Regions from separate parts of the Dyadobacter aurulentus genome, predicted to be linked through region 1. Evidence: riboswitches for the same ligand, from Rfam matches in the RefSeq annotation. Region 1 holds a riboswitch; the other holds the start of a gene.

Region 1 (9,866 bases):
CACATTACCCAGAAAGGACGGCAAAAAACCGCTTCTTGCCAAAGCAAAAATCTGACGCGAGTAACCGATGATCGTTCCGTGGAAAGACGCGATCAGCCCGAACAGGCCCAGGCTGGCAAAAAGCTGCGTGAGACTGCTGTCCCTGCCCAGCACAATCCCCAGTGCGGCGGGCAAGGGATAGTCGATTTCGCTCAATGACTGCCAGGGCGCGATTCCGCCGGTTACGATCATCACTGCAAGTGCCAGTATAACCAGCGTGAGGATTCCATATATATAACCCCTGGAAATGGTGCGTTTGGGATCTTCCACTTCTTCGGCAACCATCGCAACGCCTTCGATTGCCAGGTAGAACCAGATTGCGAAAGGCAGTGCCGCAAATACGCCCGGCCAGCCAAATGGCATCGGGTCGGTTACGAATGTATCATAGGAAAAACTGGGTGCTATGATGCCGATGTAAACCAATAATTCTCCCACAGCGAGGAGGGTGACAACCAGCGAAAAAAGTGCGGATTCCTTGATACCCAGCAAATTGATCACGATGAAAATTGCATAGCAGGCGAATGCTACCTGAAGTACTTCAAGCGAAGGATATAAAAAGTGGGCATAGCTGCCCAATGCAAATGCGATAGCAGTGGGTGTGACCAGAAATTCGATCAGTGTTGCATATCCCGCGATCAGTCCGCCCCACCAGCCAAATGCCCGGTGCGCGTAAGAAAAAGGCCCGCCAGCCTGCGGAATGGATGTAGTCAGTTCAGTAAAGCTAAAAATAAAGGTTACATACATGACCGTCACCACCAGTGTGGCGATCAGAAATCCGACTGTGCCCGACACACCCCAGCCATAGTTCCAGCCGAAATATTCACCGGAAATAACAAGTCCGACGGCGATTGCCCAGAGGTGGATGGGTTTTAAAACTTTTTTGAGGGAGGCGCTTTGTTCGGACGACATGCAGGGTTTGGTTAGCGTTTGGTAATGCTTATCGGGGCGCCGTTCGCAGATAGTCGCCCATTTCTCTCACTTTGTCGGTATTCAGGTAATCGACGCCCATCGACATGAGTGTGCGCCAGGAATTAATGTTGTCGGGCGTGGCCCATATCCTTACTTTTTTCCCTAGGTCATGGACCTGGCCGATCACTTTTTGCAAATTCTTCTTTTCTTTTTCTGGCAGGGGGCCCTCGCCGTTCCATTTCGAATATTTCTGGAAAGACTGACTCACTAATCCGATCCGTTTCAGTTGCTCCGGCGTATAGGTATGCTCAGGGCGGCCGTCGAAAAAGATGTAGGCAGGATAATCTCCAAACCGGGCAGGTTCCGGCACGTTTCCGCTGATCACAATTTTCACCGAACCGGACGGGGCGAATCCCTTTTGATGTGGTTCTAATAGTTTTACTAGCGCGGCCAGCGTTTCGGGTCCCGAAGTTTTCAGATCGATCAGTAATTGAAGTGGTACGTTCCCCTGAGGGTAAATGCTACCGTTATTTTTTCGGGTCTGTTCAACAATGGGATTGAGGTAAAGGGTAGAAAATGTTCTTTTCGGTTTAATTTCCTTCAACTCGTGTGCTACAAACAGGCTGTCGTCGACCAGATAAAGATCGGCTTCCATGGAGCCAAATTGCTGCTCATAGGCGTCGTAAAAAGGGTTTTTTCTTATATAGTCATTATGCGAATGCGCCTGAGCAGTTGTGTAAGCCTTGCTATTTTGCGAAAAAGCGAGCGGTGCGAAAAGTAACAGAAGTATGGAAGTAAATATCAATCTCATATCGTTGTAAAAGAACAGGTAAGCCCCAAATCAGATCAATAACACAATCTTCTTCGGTTTCATTTATAAAGCAAGAATTTTCTTCGGAAAGACACGGGCAAATCAAACAAATTTGCAGCCGGCTCGGACATGCGTTGAGAATATCATTATTTTAGCCAAACTTATCGCATTCCGGTACAAGGTAAATCAGCTCCTTCATGAAACAAAATTCTTCCCTATTTCGTAAAAAAACAGTTGAGCAAATACTGAAAGACGCGCATTCAGGCGAGCATGGAGGACTGGCCAAGATACTGGGCGTGCGAGACCTGGTCTCTCTCGGAATTGCCGCAATTGTGGGGGCAGGAATATTCAGTACAATCGGACTGGCGAGTTACAATGGCGGCCCGGCGGTGTCATTGCTCTTTATTTTTACGGCGATAGCCTGCGTGTTCACAGCATTGTCGTACGCACAGTTTGCAAGCACGGTACCAGTATCCGGTAGTGCCTACACGTATGCATATGTTGCTTTCGGGGAGCTTTTTGCATGGATCATCGGCTGGGCACTGATCCTTGAATACGCCGTTTCCAATATGGTGGTGGCAATATCCTGGTCGGAGTATTTTGTGAGTATGCTCAAAGGATTCGGAATTACATTACCCGGCTGGCTGACGATCAATCAGGAAACTGCATCGGAGGCATTTGCCAAAATGCAGACTCTGGGTGCAGCGCAGCTTTCCACTTACGAAAAGTTTGCAGCTACTGCCTACGAAACCGCCCCGCGGATCGGCGATTTTGCGATTATGCTCAACCTGCCAGCCGGCATTGTGACCTTGTTGATCACCGCACTGGTATATGTCGGTATCCGCGAGTCGAGGACCGCAAGTAATATCATGGTGGTTTTGAAGATCGGCGTGGTATTACTCGTAATTCTGGCGGGCGCTTTTTACGTAAAACCGGAAAACTGGTCGCCTTTCGCACCCAACGGAGCGAAGGGTGTTCTGAGCGGGGTAGCGGCAGTGTTTTTTGCTTTTATAGGTTTCGATTCAATTTCTACAACAGCGGAAGAATGTAAAAACCCGCAGCGGGATATGCCCAAAGCGATGATCTACTGTCTGATTATCTGTACCGTTTTATATGTATTGATCACGCTGGTACTCACCGGCATGGTTAATTACACCGAGCTGAAAGTGAGCGATCCGCTCGCATTCGTTTTTCAGGAAAACGGCCTGGATTTTATGGCGGGAGTTATTTCGGTAAGTTCGGTGATCGCGATCACAAGCGCATTGCTGGTGTATCAGCTGGGGCAGCCGCGCATCTGGATGACCATGAGCCGCGACGGATTGTTATGGAAACGTTTCTCTAAAATCCACCCGAAGTATCAGACGCCGTCCTTTGCTACTATCGTCACGGGTTTTGTCGTAGGTATTCCCGCATTGTTTTTCAAAATGGATTTCTTCGTCGATCTGACGAGCGTAGGTACTTTCTTCGCTTTCATTCTCGTTTGCGGGGGAGTGCTTTATCTCGATCACAAAGGCATTTCGGCCCATTCCAAATTTCGCGTTCCTTATCTCAACGGGAAATACCTGGTTGGGATATTGCTTGTAATTGCCATAGCAGGCCTTGCGATGTACGGTCAGGAAGTTGTTGCGGAATGGTCAGGATTGTCGGCAGCGGAAATTGTTGAACATAAGCTGCTTACAATTATTTTCTGGATCACCTGGATTGTGATGGCGGGAATGAGCTTCAAATACAATTTTTCAATTCTCCCCGTTGCAGGTATATTAACCAATCTGTATCTGATGACCGAATTAGGCTCGTCCAACTGGCTGATCTTTGTGATCTGGCTGGCGATCGGGCTGGTGATTTATTTCAGTTACGGATACCGTAAAAGTAAGCTGGCAGTGCAGCAGTAACGTTACTTTTTCTCCACTTTCAGCATAATCCGCCGGACTTCCTTCTGACGGGTAGTATCAAGCGTCGGGCCCGGATAGAGGGATGTAAGTATGAAACGGTACTGTTGTCCTGCAAAGGATTTATCGAGTGTATCGGCCATATTGTAGCTGCTTCTCGTTTTCGTGCTGTCCTTCTGAAAGAACCTGCAATCGCCGAGGCACATTTTCACATGCTCACTGACTCTCCCTTCTGTCGTGACACCCGTCAGTAGCAGGTCTACCGTCGCATATCCTGCCCAAACACAGTTTGCACCCTCAGGACAGCGGCTGTCTCCGTAACCGTAAAAGGTGACGGTCGCTTTTGGAACATCGTTTATATCGATGGTTTCCTTGTACGCGATACCTTCCCGTTTATCGATAGTGTTATTCTGGCAGGAAAGTACACACCCCAAGGCGGCAATCGTCAACAGAAGCTTTTTCATAACGTATAGATTTTAGTTCCTGGAAGATCTGGGGAAGCCTTACTGCCTCTCCACTCTGAGCCTGATCCGGTGATTCTCTTTATTTGGGGTATCGGTTGATTTTCGGGCAGGAGTCAGTGATGAAAGTATGAATCTGTATTGTTGTCCCGCAAAAGATTTGACAACCGTATCATTCACCATGCGGGCAATCTCGGTTGTGTCTTTGCGCACAACCCCGCACTCTCCCAGGCAAATTTCAACGTGCTCTTCAACCCGGCCAGTAGCTGTCACGCCCGACAACAGCAAGTCCACAAAAGCATAGCCTCCCCATATGCAAGTGAGATCTTCCGGGCAGCGGCCGTCGTAAAAATCGAAAAAAGTGAGGGTAGCTCTTGGCACGTCATTGATCTCGATCGTTTCCTTGTAAGCAAGGCTGTTATCTTTATCAATGTAAGTTTTCTGGCAGGAAAAAACGCAGCAAATCCCGGTAACGATCAACAGAAGCTTTTTCATAGAACGCTGATTAAATTTCTAGAAAAGACTTGTGTGGGGTAAAAAAGGTTGTAAGTATGTACGATTCTTACCGGCTTAAAAAATCAACGTAAAAACAGTCCCTTTTCCAACTTCGGAAGTTACATTCAGCTGGCCGTTATGTTGCTGCAGGATCTGGCGGGAAAGACTTAATCCGATACCCGAACCCGTTTTTTTAGTCGTATAAAACGGGATAAAAATATTTTCAATTGCCTCAGGTTCAATGCCGTCACCATTGTCGGCTACCTCGATCATCACCGTGTTGTCCGTTTGGTATGCTGATAGGGTAATAAGCCGGTTGGTCTGGTTGGAGAACGATTCCGACGCATTTTTGACTAAGTTGATCAGTACCTGCTGAATTTGACTGGCGTCGGCTTTCACAATCAGCGTTTCCGGTTTGACCGACAACTTCCACAATACACCCGACCTGACAAGATCGGTTTGCAGCAGCTGCAATACTTCGTGCAAAAGCTCGGAGACATTGTTGTTAGCAATTACGGGCTTGGGCAATGTCGTAAAATCGCGGTATGCATTCACAAACTGCATCATCCCTTTACTCCTTTTTTCGAGGGTCGATAATGCCTCTTTGAGATCATTCACAGCCTCCTGGTCACTCGTGGATTTTTCGATGTCCTCATTCACAATGAGCCGCATGGTACCTACCAGGGAAACGATCGGTGTCATGGAATTCATGATCTCGTGCCGCAAAACGCGCGTCAGGTTCTGCCAGGATTCTACTTCCTGCTGCTGAAGCTCGGTTTGAATATTCTGCAGAACCACGATCCGCACCCACATGCCCCGCAGCTGGATCGCTGCTCCCTGCAATGCAAGCGGCTGGTCGGAAGGGGTACGGTATAGCTCTCTCACGCCGCTGTTCAGGTTGGAAAGCAGCTCGTATAGTCTTGGGTGCTTGTCTTTTAGTTCGATCAGTTGGTGTAGCCGGTAGATACCCAGCATTCTTAAAGCTGCATTATTGATCAGATTCACCTGCCCGGTACTGTCGAATGTGATGAGTCCCGTGCCGATATGCTGTACGATCGTATTCAGATATTGCAGGTTGGCTTCTTTCTCAGCCCTGGCCTGCCGGAATGCATGCAAAACTTCATTGAATTGCTGGTTCAGCTCCTTGAACGTCCGCCCCATTTTATTGTCAGACCGGAAGTTGATCGTAAAATCGGAGTACCGGACGGATTCCAGAAAGTAGGTCAGCTTGCGGTTGACATTCGTAACATACTGATATAGCAGCGAAGCCTGGACGAAAATAAAGATCGTTCCAAGCACGTAAACAAGCATTTCATTGGTATGTCTGGCCGCAAGCCATGCCAATGCGATCACACTCAGGATAATAATTGCGATCCTGATCATGATCATAATACTGAAATGCCGGAGTCCGATCATGCCTGTGGGAAGTTAGGAAAAGGGTGGGGATGGTTGGTCATTTTTGTCATTGGTGGTCATTAGTTGTTATTATATAGTCAGGTGTTGTTGCAATTCTTTTCCAATGCTTTATTTGAGAGTGTCCAAAAAAACATCAAACAATCAATGACAACTAACGACAATCAATGACCACTAATGATCAATGACAAAAGCATCAACAATTAATCAAAATCCTCCTCACTCCTCCACCACACTCTGAGGTACCCCCGACATTTCGCCCAATATATATTTTTCCAGCGAGCTGATTTTGTAATGCGCCATATCAAATTTCGGATCCTTGAAAACTTCGGCCGCAGGTACCGAAATCGTGACCATTCCAGCCGCGTGCGCCGACCGTAATCCGGCGTGGGAATCTTCAAATGCAATGCATTCTTCCGGTTTCACGCCCAGTTTTTTGGCGGTTGTCAAATACACTGCGGGATGAGGCTTGGTGAATTCTTCCAGTTCCCCAGAATGCCAGGTATCGAAGAAATCGGTGATTCCCAGCCTTTCCAGCACACCTTCGATCAGCTCCATGTGGGAAGCCGAAGCTACTGCCAGTTTCAAGCCCTCCGCTTTCAGTGTTTTGAGCAACTCTATCGCACCGGGCATTGCTATGGCGTTGTTCAGGATCAGGGTATGTGCTTTTTCCAGGATCTCTTTTTCAAGCTCTTCAAAACTCGGGGTGTTCCAGGGTTGGATTTTATGACAAAAATCAAGGAAGAGCTTGATTGACAATCCCGTTGTCTGCAGTTTCAATTCTTCGGTCAATTTAAAATTAACTTTCTGCATTACTTCATGCGCCGCCTGGTGCCACATCGGTTCCGAGTCGATAAGCAACCCGTCCATATCAAATATTGCTGCCTTGATCATTATATGTTTTCTGTAAATCGAAATCTGCGCTTTCGGATTAGGTGAAATGTTTTTTAATAACTCCTTAAAACTACTACTTTCGCAAATAAGAATGGCTTTGGGGGTGTCCAAAAAGAGGACTGAGATTCATACCCTTTGAACCTGAAACAGTTGATACTGTCGGAGGAAAAAGCGTGCAGGGTGTTACTAACCCGTTCTTTTACGCAAATACAAAACCAGAAATAAGTCGAAGTTTCCCCCGGTTTGCCCGTTCCATCAGTCCGATTAAATACATTGATATGGATTTTCATTTAGAACAAAACCTTGTTAACCTCAGAAATACCACACCGCTGGTGCACAACATTACCAATTTTGTGGTGATGAACTACACGGCCAATGCATTGTTAGCTGCGGGAGCGTCGCCTGTAATGGCACATGCGGTGGAAGAAGTGGAAGAAATGGTGTCGATTTCAGGGGCTTTGGTCATTAATATCGGCACCCTCTCTCCGCCCTGGGTTGCCGGCATGAAAGCAGCTATGAAAAAGGCCGGCGAGTTGAGGAAACCCATCGTGCTCGACCCGGTAGGCGCCGGCGCGACCAGTTACCGGAATAATACTTTGACGGAACTTTTAGACGTAGCTTCCCCGGCGATCATTCGCGGAAATGCATCGGAAATATTGGCATTGGCCGGTGCTAATGTGCAGACAAAAGGTGTTGACAGTACCGCCAGCTCAGATCTGAGCCTGGAAGCGGCCTGGGCATTGAGTAAGAAATTTGACTGCGCAGTGAGTGTAAGCGGCGCAGTGGACGTAATCGTAAAAGGGAATCAAACCGCCTATGTTTCAAACGGCGTGGCTTTGATGACGAAAGTGACCGGAATGGGCTGCTCGGCGACTGCGATTGCGGGCGCGTTTGCCGCTACGGTCGCAGATCCTTTCGAAGCGGCCGTATCGGCAGCGGTAATGATGGGCGTTTGTGGTGAGCTGGCATACCGGAATGCCAAATCTCCCGGCTCGTTTCAGGTTGCATTTCTGGATTGCTTGTCTGATATTACGCCGGCACACCTGGCCGAACTTTCCAAAATCAAAGTATCCTGATTAAACAATATGCAATGGCAACTCCCGAAACCGATATTCAGCTTTACCTGGTAACCGACGAAGCCGCCTGTCTTGGCCGCGACTTGCTCTGGGTGGTTGAGGAAGCTGTGCAGGGAGGGGTTACCATGGTGCAGCTCAGAGAAAAAACATTGTCCACCCGGGCATTTATTGATAGGGCTAAACGGCTGAAAGCTATTTTGGAACCTTACAATGTGCCTCTGATCATCAATGATCGTGTAGACGTGGCGTTGGCAGCCAATGCCGACGGTGTGCATGTAGGACAGAATGATATGCCATTTGAACTATTGAACCAAATGCTGCCGCCTGAAAAGATCATAGGTATCTCGGTCGAGAATGATCGGGATGTAATTGAGGCAGAGGAGTGGGATATTTCTTATCTGGGCGTTAGTCCGCTGTTTGAAACACCTACTAAAACCGATACGCAAAAACCCTGGGGGCTTGACGGGCTTCGCGGGATCAGCACGCAAAGCAAACATCCGCTTATTGCCATAGGCGGGATCAACCTGACCAATGCCGGCGCCGCCATGCAAAACGGAGCCACCGGAATAGCGGTAGTATCAGCGATTTGCAGCGCAACTTCCCCCTACGAAGCCGCTTTCCGTCTGAAATCCATGATCCTGGCCGCCAAAGAACCAAACCATACCTCCTAACAACCCCGAACCACCCCATCAACCCCGAACCACTCCCAACCACCCCTACCAATGCCCAACCGCCCCCAACAAGCCCTGAACCGCTACCCAACCGTACTGACCATCGCTGGCTCCGATAGCGGAGGAGGCGCGGGTATTCAGGCAGACTTGAAGACCATCGCAGCTCTGGGTGCTTACGGAACTTCCGCGATTACGGCGCTCACGGCGCAGAATACATTGGGCGTGAGTGCAATACACCCTGTGCCGCCTGCATTTCTAAGGGCGCAGCTCGAAGCGGTATTTGAAGATATCACTGTTGATGCGGTCAAAATCGGGATGGTCAATACGATTGAAGTAGCGCTTGTGATTTCGGAGATCATTGCTAAATACAAGCCGGGATTTGTGGTGTTCGATCCGGTGATGGTTTCCACAAGCGGATCGAGGCTCATCCAGGACGAAACGGTTTCTGTACTCTGGGAGGCGCTTTTTCCAAAGGTAAACCTGATAACCCCTAATCTCGACGAAGCGCAGATATTGATCTCAGAGCAGATTGAATCGGTTGAGGCGATGAAAATAGCCGCCGAGGAAATGGTACGGCGGGGTTGCAATGCGGTTTTGCTAAAAGGCGGGCATCTCGTTGCCCCGGTGCTTTCTGATATTTTTGCCCAAAAAAACCAGGATACCCTGATTATGGAAAGCGAATATATCGACAGTCCGAACGTGCACGGCACCGGTTGTACATTGTCCTCGGCTATTGCATCATTTATAGCAACAGGAAATTCACTTCCCGAAGCAATCATTTTTTCAAAAAAATACATTTCAGGCGCTATTGAGGCTGGCAAAAATGTGACGACAGGAGCCGGGCCCGGACCGCTGAACCATTCTTTTTCTCCCGTTCCAATGCAATTAATATGACGAAATTTACGGACCTGCTCTGGGAGCAGACTTTGCCGATTTATGAAAAAATAAAGCTTCATCCATTTAATCAGGAGCTCCAAAAAGGTAGTCTGCCGCCCGAAAAATTTAGATATTACATTTATCAGGATTCACTTTATCTCGCCGATTTCGCCCGGGCAATTGCAATGACCGGTACCAGGGCAGCTAACAGTCATGAGCTGCTGGATTTCCTGGAATTTGCGCAAAATGCAATTTTAGTAGAAAGGGCGCTGCATTTGAGTTATTTCAAGGAATACGAGATTGAATTTGATTCGGGAAAGGGACCAGGCTGT
Region 2 (9,866 bases), 4.8 Mb from region 1:
TGCAAACGCTGCTGGATAATGCAATCAGGCACAACATCGTCTCATCTTCCCTTCCACTGCGGATCACTATCCGGACCACGCCGACGGGGCAGCTGGAAGTTTTTAACAATATGCAGAAACGTGTTATCGGCATCCCGTTCGGCAATGCCGGCCTCGCAACGCTCATCTCGCGTTACCGGCTGCTGTTCAACCAGGCCGGCACGATCCAGATCAGGGAAGAAGGCGGTTTTTTCACAGTTACCTTGCCTTTGATTTACACATGAGAGCCAGTTACAATTTCAGTGGTCTTGGGAGGCTGATCTGGCTCAGTTTATTCGGCAGATGGATATTTGTACTTCTGGTACCCTGGTTTGTCCCCACGATCAGTTACCTGCTGATTGGTCCGCCTTACCTTGCGAGCATTACCAACTTTCTCCTCGGCACACTGATGGTTTTGGCAATGACCGTCCTGGCATTCATACCTCACGACTGGGCTGCACAATACATTGCGCGCAGGTTTCCCTCATTCAATTCCTCGTTGAAAAGGGCTGCATATACAGCATTGTCGTTTCTGGTACTTACCGGCGTGTACGTGACGGTTTACGGCGCGCTCATCATGTATTTTCACCCCCTCAATGCGCAACTGGATCCCGGGAAAATGGTGAATGTGTACCTTTTTGAATTGGTAGCCATCGTTTTGCTGACCTGCCTTTACGAAGTCAATTATTCGCTGACCAAATGGAAGGAAATAAAAACCAATAAAGAAGCCATTAAAAAAGCGGGATTGCAGGGGCAGCTGCAAAGTCTGAAAAGTCAGGTAAGCCCGCATTTCCTTTTCAACAGCCTCAATACCCTTTCCGCATTGATCGTCGACGAGCCGGAACGGGCTGAGCAATTCGTGGACGAGATGGCAAAAGTGTACCGTTATCTGCTGCAAACCAATCAGGAAGCACTCACTACCCTTTCGGCGGAGATCCTTTTTATCAAATCCTATTACCATTTGCTGCGCACCAGGCACGACAAGGGCCTCGAACTGATCATTGCCATCGATGACGCGGATTTTGATAAATTCATTCCCCCGCTCACTTTACAGCTATTGGTCGAAAATGCCGTGAAGCATAATACCATTCTTGAAAAAAATCCCCTTTTTATCGAAATCCGCTCACTTGGTAACAACATACTGCAAGTGAAAAACAATCTTTTGGAAAAATCCACACCGGTCTTGTCTACCAGGCTCGGACTGGCCAATATCAAAGCCAAATACGAACTATTATCAGAAAACCAGCCCGCTATCAACGCGGGACCTGACTTTTTCACCGTTCAGCTTCCCCTACTCACTGCAATACCAGAGAACCGATGAATATCCTAATTGTTGAAGACGAAAAACTGGCGGTACGCAAACTGACCAGGCTATTGGAAGAAGTTGCGCCCGACTTCGTGATCAAAGGGGCCACACCGAGCATCGAAGCGACCGTGGAATGGATCGCAGAAAACCGGGCCGCAGGACAAAGCGAGCCGGATATTATTTTTCTCGACATCGAACTGGCCGACGGACAGAGCTTTGAGATATTCAACCGCATCGACATCAAAAGCACGGTCATTTTCACTACTTCCTATGATGAATATGCCTTGCAGGCCTTCAAGGTAAAAAGTATTGACTACCTATTGAAACCAGTGCAAAAAGAGGACCTTTTGCGGAGTATCAATAAATACTATGACCTCACAGGCGCCCGGACAGGCCCCTCACCCGCTGTTCTGCCGACGGACCTTGAGACCATATTGCGAAAGCTGAACCAGCCTCCGGTAGAATACAGAAAGCGCTTCCTGGTGAAGCAGGGAGCGCGGATGCTTTCGCTGGAAACTTCCGAAATAGCTTTTTTCTACATTGAAGAAGGCTTGTGTTTTTTTAAAAATCAGCAGGGCCAGAAATTTGTAATCGACTACAAAATGGAAGAAATTGATGAATTTCTAGACCCTGCCCGCTTTTTCCGTATTAACAGAGGTATTATCGTCACCCACCAGGCGGTTATGCAAATGCAGCCATACTACAATAACCGCCTGGCGTTGACGCTCAAACCTGCCTTCGAAAAAGAAGCGATCGTCAGCAGGGAGCGTGTGAACGAGTTTAAAAACTGGATGGGGAAATAAACGTCGCCGAAAGCGCTTCGTGCGCGCTGCTCAGGCGTCGGCGGGCAATCGGAAGACTCTTGCCGCAATGCAGCTGGATATTATCAAACCAGCGCTGCCTAATGTGGTGGCGGTTTACAGAATACGATTTGTGAACCCTGACAAAGTCGCTGCCGAGCATTTCCTGAACGATTTTCAGGCATTTGGCCACCAGGTACCTGTTGGATGCCGTACATACGAAAGTATAATTACCAACCCCTTCCAGGTAGGCAACATCCCGCCCGGCAATAGTTAATGCCCTTCCCAGGTGGTATACAACAATTACATTCGATTCGTGAAACTCATTGAGCTGACGCTGGTCAGCGAAATAATCATGGCTAACAGATGTTCTCATTTGAAAGTGATTTTATTTGACGTAGCTAATAGGTGTTATTTTGTATGTCAAATATCTCAAATGGGCACACCGGGAAAAACGGTATTAAGTCTGAATTGTAGTTTTCACTGGTTGAATCATATCAATTGCCATTTTAGGTGTAAGCGGGGTTTTTCCATACTGACGTGTACAAAGCGGGTTTAGGCAATATTGAATCACAAAAAACGGCCCCAATCCTTCCAAACCGGCTCATATCCCTTGCTGCGGATCAGTGTGGCAATTTGTGCGGGCGTTCTTTCATCGGATATCTCAAATTGTTCCAGCGACTCCGGCGCCACCGCATACCCGCCCGGATTTGTTTTGCTTCCCGCGCTGATCGAAGTGATCCCCAGCGAAATGCAATGGTCCCGGAATTTTTCAGATTCCCTGGTCGAAAGCGAAAGCTCCACTTCCTCGTTCATAATGCGGTAGGCGCAGATCAGCTGAACGAGCTCCCGGTCGGTCATCTCAACTTTTGGTTCCAGCCCGCCGGAAAACGGCCTTAATCTGGGGAATGAAAGGCTGTAACGTGTCTGCCAATAGGTTTTTTCAAGATAATTTAAATGCAGTGCGGTAAAAAAACTGTCTGTTCGCCAGTCTTCCAGCCCGATCAGCACACCAAGTCCCATTTTATGTATGCCGGCCTTACCAAGTCGGTCGGGCGTTTCCAGGCGGTAGTTGAAATTCGACTTCTTGCCTTTGGGATGATGTTTTCTGTAATCTTCCCGATGATACGTCTCCTGATAAACCAGAACGGTATTCAGGCCCAACGGTATCAGCTCCTGATACTCGTTCGTATCAAGCGGCTGAACTTCCATCGAGACCATCGAAAAATGAGGCCGGATCAGTGTCAGTACCCTTTTGAAATAATCGACATGAACCGTCTGATTTGCTTCGCCGGTAACCAGTAAAACGTGATCATAACCCAGTTCCTTGATCACTGCGACCTCTTCTAGTAGCTCCTTGTCGTTCAGCGTGCGCCGCCTAACCTTGTTATCCAGACTAAAACCGCAATAGGTACAGATATTCGTGCATTCGTTCGACAAATAGAGCGGAATATACATCTGCACTGTTTTTCCAAACCGTTTCTGCGTCAGTTTCCGGCTCAGCTGCGCCATCGGTTCCAGGTAGGCAGCAGCGGCGGGAGAGATCAGCGCTTTAAAATCTTCCAGTGTTCGTTTTTGTACAAAAAGTGCTTTTTCGACCTCTCCTGCGGTTTTTGAATAAATACTTTCCCGCACTTCGTCCCAGCTGTACTGGTCAAATACCTCTTTAAAGCTCATCCAGAAATGCGGTTAACGGGCTGCTGGCAACTGCCAGATTTCCCTGTGTTCCTAACTTCGCCTCAAAGGCCATCCTACCCGCCTCAACTGCCATTTTGAATGCAACCGCCATCGCCACCGGATCTCCCGCAACGGCGATAGCGGTATTTACCAGCACCGCATCGGCACCTATTTCCATGGCTTTGGCAGCATCCGAAGGCGCGCCTATGCCCGCGTCGACGATGACGGGCACTTTGCTTTGCTCAATGATAATCTCCAAAAAATCAATGGTTTTCAGCCCCTTATTGCTTCCAATCGGCGAGCCGAGCGGCATTACCGCCGCGGCGCCCGCTTCTTCCAGTCGTTTGCAAAGAACCGGATCGGCGTGCATATAAGGCAGGATCACAAACCCGAGCCGGGCGAGTTCCTCGGTCGCTTTGAGGGTTTCAATCGCGTCGGGCATGAGGTATTTGGGATCCGGATGGATTTCCAGTTTGAGCCAGTTCGTTTCCAGCGCCTCCCGCGCCAGTTGTGCCGCAAAAACCGCTTCCCTGGCATTTCTGACACCTGAGGTATTAGGCAAAAGTTTGATCTGCGGGTGATTCAAATGCCGCAAAATGTCATCCTGCGTATTTTCAACGTCCACGCGCCGCAACGCAACCGTAACCAGTTCGGAGCCCGAAGCCACCAGCGCTTCTTCCATTAAAGCGGAAGAACTGAACTTTCCGGTACCCGTAAAAAGCCGGGAATTGAATAAATGATCTGCTATTTTCAACATAGTAATTTCTGGATTTCAAGTACTGCTTCTTTCCTGTTTTGTGTATCGAGCAATGCAGAAGACATCGCCACACCGTGCAAACCAGCCGCTTTCAAACCGGCAATATCCTCCTGCTGGATACCGCCTATCGCCACAATCGGAACAGACAAGTTTCGGGCCGCAAGCATTTCCAAAATGCGCCGGTAACCTTCCAGGCCGAGAACGGGGCTCAGGTTTTTCTTGGTAGTGGTAAACCGGTAAGGCCCCAGCCCGACATAATCCGCCCCTTCCTCAATCCGCTGCACCACATGCTCGAAAGTGTTAGCTGTGCCGCCGATGATCATTTCATTTCCAACGATTTTTCTTGCCTCGGGCAAAGGCATATCGTCCAATCCGAGGTGCAAACCGTAAGCTTTCACACTTTTGGCCACGGCTGGAAAATCATTGATGATCAGCTGCGCACCAAAGCTTTCGCACACCGACTTAGCTTCAACAGCCAGCTCCAAAACCTCTGCTTCCACCCGATCCTTCACCCGCAACTGAACCCATTTACACCCAGCCTCCAATGCCAATAAAATGCTTTGAATATGAGACATCCCCCTATTCTCATTTGATATAAACTGCAACTTCCCTATCTGGGTCCGGGGACTGAAGTCCCCGGCAATTGATTTTTTTGGGCTTTGCCCATTTGCAATAAATTGCTTGGGGGCTGCGCCAGTAGCAAGATGCTGCTGGCGCAGCTCAGCCCCAATCAATTGCCGGGGGCTTAAGCCCCCGGTTTCCAGATTATATGAATGAATTGATCTATTTGAGTCAATTAATTGATTTGATTCATCAAATTCAATTGATTTAAGTGATTGATTTTCTTGCCAGATTGCTCCAAGCAGAGCCGCACCATCGAAGTTCATTCTTTTGATTTTTTGAATGTTATCAGCATTAATTCCTCCCAATGCGATCACTTCCGGTTCTTTCCGATCTTTCGTTAAAATGAAATTTTCATCCAAAACACCAGCATAACCTTTCTTGGAAATACTATCGAAAACCGGCCCGAAAAACGTGTAACTGAATGCATCCGACAACTCTTCCAGCTGCGACAGATCATGAATGGAAGTGCTCAGCTGGTAACCGTTTGTTTTCAGACATTGCCATAACTTTTCGGTAGTCAGACGCCGGTGATTTTCTGGAAAATGAAGTCCGGTAATGCCAAACTCCTCTGCCAGATCGTGGTGCTGGTGCAATACCAGTTTATCGTAATGCGCTGGCTCAATGCTTTTTATCAGCTGCCGCAAATCTTCTTTTGCGCAATCCGGTTTTCTGAGATGCAGGGTTTGTAATCCATCTGCGAAAAGCTGGTTAATAGCTGCTGCTTCGTTCGAAAAGAAGTCTGACCGGGATATGACGATGATTTTCATATCATTACAAATAAATTTCACTGCCTCTCTCCGCAAACTCCTTCGCCTTTTCCTGCATACCCTCCGCCAGCGCCGATTCTTCCATCAGCCCGTTTTCCTCTGCATAGTCCCGCACATCCTGCGTGATTTTCATTGAGCAGAAATTAGGTCCGCACATCGAGCAAAAATGCGCGATCTTGGCGCCTTCGGCCGGCAAAGTTTCATCGTGAAATTCGCGGGCAGTATCCGGATCGAGCGATAGGTTAAACTGGTCTTCCCACCGGAATTCGAACCGGGCTTTGCTCAATGCATTGTCGCGGTACTGCGCGCCCGGGTGTCCTTTGGCAAGGTCTGCTGCGTGCGCAGCGATCTTATAGGTGATCACTCCGTCTTTCACATCCTTCTTATTCGGTAACCCCAAATGTTCCTTCGGCGTCACGTAGCAAAGCATGGCTGTACCAAACCAGCCGATCATCGCCGCGCCGATTGCGGATGTAATGTGGTCATAGCCAGGCGCGATGTCTGTTGTCAGCGGTCCCAATGTGTAAAATGGCGCTTCCTGACAATGTTCCAGCTGCTTTTCCATGTTTTCTTTGATCAGATGCATCGGCACGTGCCCCGGACCTTCGATAATCGTCTGCACATCGTGCTTCCAGGCTATTTTCGTCAGCTCGCCCAGCGTTTCCAGTTCTGCGAATTGAGCAGCATCGTTTGCATCCGCAATGCAGCCCGGACGCAACCCGTCGCCCAGTGAGAATGCTACATCATACGCTTTCATAATCTCGCATATATCCTCAAAATGCGTGTAAAGGAAGTTTTCCTTGTGATGGGCCAGGCACCATTTTGCCATAATCGAGCCGCCCCGCGACACAATCCCTGTGAGCCTTTTAGCCGTCAGCGGAATGTAACGGAGCAAAACACCCGCATGGATCGTGAAGTAATCCACCCCCTGTTCGGCCTGCTCGATCAGCGTATCACGGAACAATTCCCACGTAAGGTCCTCGGCTTTTCCATTTACTTTTTCCAAAGCCTGGTAAATTGGTACAGTACCAATTGGTACCGGAGCATTTCGGATGATCCACTCACGCGTTTCATGGATATTCTTGCCGGTCGATAAGTCCATGATCGTGTCTGCGCCCCAGCGGCAAGCCCAGACAGCCTTTTCAACCTCCTCTTCAATGCTCGACGAAACCGCAGAGTTACCGATATTGGCATTGATCTTGACCAGAAAATTCCGGCCAATGATCATCGGCTCGCTTTCCGGGTGATTGATATTGACCGGAATCACCGCCCGGCCCGCCGCCACCTCCTGCCGGACAAACTCGGGCGTAATGAAGTTTTTAGGCGTATTCGCGCCAAAACTATGACCCGCGTGCTGGTGCGCCAATGCGTTCGATTTCTCTTTTAATGTATCAAAATGCTGCTCGATACGCTGGTTTTCGCGGATTGCGATATACTCCATTTCGGCCGTGATAATGCCCTTTTTCGCATAATGCAGTTGGGAAACATTCTGTCCGGCTTTCGCGCGAAGCGGTTTGCTGATATGCGCAAATCGCAGTTGATCGAGGTTTTGGTCAGCCAACCGCTGCTGACCGTATTGCGACGAAATCGCTTCCAGCTGCTCCACATCCTGCCTCGCTTTAATCCACTCTGATCTCAGCTGCGGAAGTCCTTTTTTCACATCAATTTCGAGGTCGGGATCGGTGAAAGGCCCGCTGGTATCGTACACGGTAACAGGCGAATTTGGCTCCACAGCACCGTTGCGACCGTGAATTTTAGTATCGTGCAACGCTATTTCGCGCATGGCGACGGAGATGTTGTGCAGTTTTCCGGGTACATAAATTTTCCGCGACGCCGGGAACGGGGTTCTGGTGATCACGCCGCTTTCGGGCGTTTTTTCGACTTTCATAAAATAAGGATTTTGGGCAGGCCGCGGCCGAAGAATGGCGCGGTGCGGTGAATATTTTCAATTGACTAATTTGATAAATGCCCCTAGCCGCCCTGCGTGGCTTTGATCAGGGTAATGCGGTCGTGGGGTTGGAGCAGGTACCCCTCCCACTCCGACTTCGCAAGCACCGATTGGTTGATCGCGACGGCAATGCCTTTGAGCGTATCAGGGAAAAGACCTGACAAAAGCTGCTGTACCGAATACTGGTCGGGAATTTCTCTGGATTGATCGTTGACGGTAATTTCCATTCTGAAAAACGTTTTGTGAGAAAAACTTCAGGAATGGACCTTTGGAAAGATACATTGAGATACAATAGCAGTATCTCTTACTTTTCCCTTCGGCAGTACTAACTGCATCAGGTTCAAAGGGTATTATCTCAGTCCGCATATCGGGACACCCCTAAAGTTTCGACAAAGCTATTTGAAAATCCCGGCTATCAAAATTTTGTTTACTGGAAATCGGAGAACCTTTTCACTTCCGGCCGACTGAAAGCAGAACCGGTCAACCCAAAAATCAATAATAAAATATTTGCGAAAACCAGCGCAATGCATTGCGGTTCAGGGACTACAAATGCCAGCACAGAAGTGAACAGCACCAAAAGAAAATTCGCCAGCGCCGTAACACGATAAAGTATACGATCGGGGATAACAAGGTTCATATAATTCAAAAATCCGCTCAACAGCAAGGTTAAAGCGCCTGAAAAAAACCAGACGGCCGGTTCATTCAAGCTGGCATGCGCTATCGGAGTGTAAATAATGTGTCCAATGGCAAAAACCATCTGACTTATAATCGAGTATTTATACAGGCGTTTCATGGATTTTAATTTTAACCAAATAGATATTGCAAAACTAGGACGCTGTTTCACAGCAGGATAGTAAAAAACCGACAATCCGCTATTTGTCGGTTTTTTACTATTCCGGCTCAGTTTGGGTTTATATTTTTGTGCGTAAAAAGGAATGGTTTGTTTAAATATTGAAACAAAAGAGTGAATTATGAATCCAAGAATCTCAGAATCTGAATACCGCCATGGTCTTATGGACGGTCTCTGGAAAAATGAAATGTTCCTCAAAAAGTCAGAATTAGATCCTAAAATGATCGTTTTGATGAAATATCGGGTATCGCAGATCAATAGTTGCGCCTATTGTCTGGACATGCATTCCAAAGAAGCGATACGTCTGGGCGAGAGTGATTTAAGGTTACATGGAATGGCTGCCTGGAAGGAAGCGCCTTACTATTCCGAAACGGAGCGCGCGGTATTCGCATTTGCAGAGGCACTCACCAATATCAATGTGCAGGATTTGCCACAAAAAGCATTCGACGACCTCGACCGCTTCTTTACCAAATCCCAAATCGCCGACCTGATATTGGCCGTCAGCCAGATCAATACCTGGAACAGGGTGTTGCGCGCATTAGGCAGTGTACCAGGCAATTATAAACCTGGTCAATTTGAATAGACAGGAATTGCGGCAGTGCCCCGGTAACTACAGATAAGTGGATCCGGGGCAGTTATGTTATTTTTGTGAGTCAAAAATGACGTCTACAAACATGAATTGTCAACTGATCCCCGCGCCGGAAATTTTGAGGCAGTATATCCGGTATTACAGTATCATTGATTTCCGTGACTGTCAGGCCGCTGAAAAGTCGGTGAAATGCTTTGCCGATCGCTACCCCCGACTTGTCGTGCGAGAGCCTGGGCAGAGCACCGTGACCCGGCGTGAGGACAATATACAATTACCGGGATCCTATCTCTCCGGCATTGACACCAAAGCAACAGAATATCAGGTCCGCGGCGAATACGCGCACATTGGCGCCAGTTTTTATCCTCAGGCGTTAAAAGTTTTTTTCAATATCGACTGCTGTGAACTGGTAGACCAGACCGTTGACCTGTCGCTTTTTATTCCGGCCGGCACACTGGAAAAAATCTGTGAGGTACAAACGCCGCAGGAAAAGATAGCGCAACTCAATCAATTCTTTGTCAACAGGTTGAACC

What was found. A riboswitch is a leader RNA that binds a small molecule or an ion and turns the genes downstream of it on or off. The one in region 1 is predicted to bind thiamine pyrophosphate.
Region 2: linked by a shared signal. The riboswitch ahead of thiS (sulfur carrier protein ThiS) and the one ahead of thiM (hydroxyethylthiazole kinase) in region 1 are both predicted to bind thiamine pyrophosphate.

The regions. Positions count from the first base shown of each region.
Region 1 covers NZ_VSRN01000001.1:1,366,952-1,376,817, reverse strand. Annotated here, with positions in the region: gene eat (ethanolamine permease) at 1-948, opposite strand, end outside; gene FXO21_RS05345 (phosphatidylinositol-specific phospholipase C/glycerophosphodiester phosphodiesterase family protein) at 977-1,759, opposite strand; gene FXO21_RS05340 (amino acid permease) at 1,957-3,651, shown strand; gene FXO21_RS05335 (hypothetical protein) at 3,654-4,112, opposite strand; gene FXO21_RS05330 (hypothetical protein) at 4,152-4,604, opposite strand; gene FXO21_RS05325 (sensor histidine kinase) at 4,680-6,020, opposite strand; gene hxpB (hexitol phosphatase HxpB) at 6,237-6,911, opposite strand; TPP riboswitch at 7,001-7,096, shown strand; gene thiM (hydroxyethylthiazole kinase) at 7,190-7,987, shown strand; gene thiE (thiamine phosphate synthase) at 8,002-8,658, shown strand; gene thiD (bifunctional hydroxymethylpyrimidine kinase/phosphomethylpyrimidine kinase) at 8,710-9,552, shown strand; gene tenA (thiaminase II) at 9,549-9,866, shown strand, end outside.
Region 2 covers NZ_VSRN01000001.1:6,166,786-6,176,651, forward strand. Annotated here, with positions in the region: gene FXO21_RS25535 (sensor histidine kinase) at 1-263, shown strand, start outside; gene FXO21_RS25540 (sensor histidine kinase) at 260-1,339, shown strand; gene FXO21_RS25545 (LytR/AlgR family response regulator transcription factor) at 1,336-2,127, shown strand; gene FXO21_RS25550 (LytR/AlgR family response regulator transcription factor) at 2,105-2,500, opposite strand; gene thiH (2-iminoacetate synthase ThiH) at 2,695-3,801, opposite strand; gene FXO21_RS25560 (thiazole synthase) at 3,791-4,558, opposite strand; gene FXO21_RS28890 (thiamine phosphate synthase) at 4,552-5,949, opposite strand; gene thiC (phosphomethylpyrimidine synthase ThiC) at 5,954-7,837, opposite strand; gene thiS (sulfur carrier protein ThiS) at 7,921-8,124, opposite strand; TPP riboswitch at 8,192-8,287, opposite strand; gene FXO21_RS25580 (hypothetical protein) at 8,325-8,690, opposite strand; gene FXO21_RS25585 (carboxymuconolactone decarboxylase family protein) at 8,869-9,330, shown strand; gene FXO21_RS25590 (helix-turn-helix domain-containing protein) at 9,422-9,866, shown strand, end outside.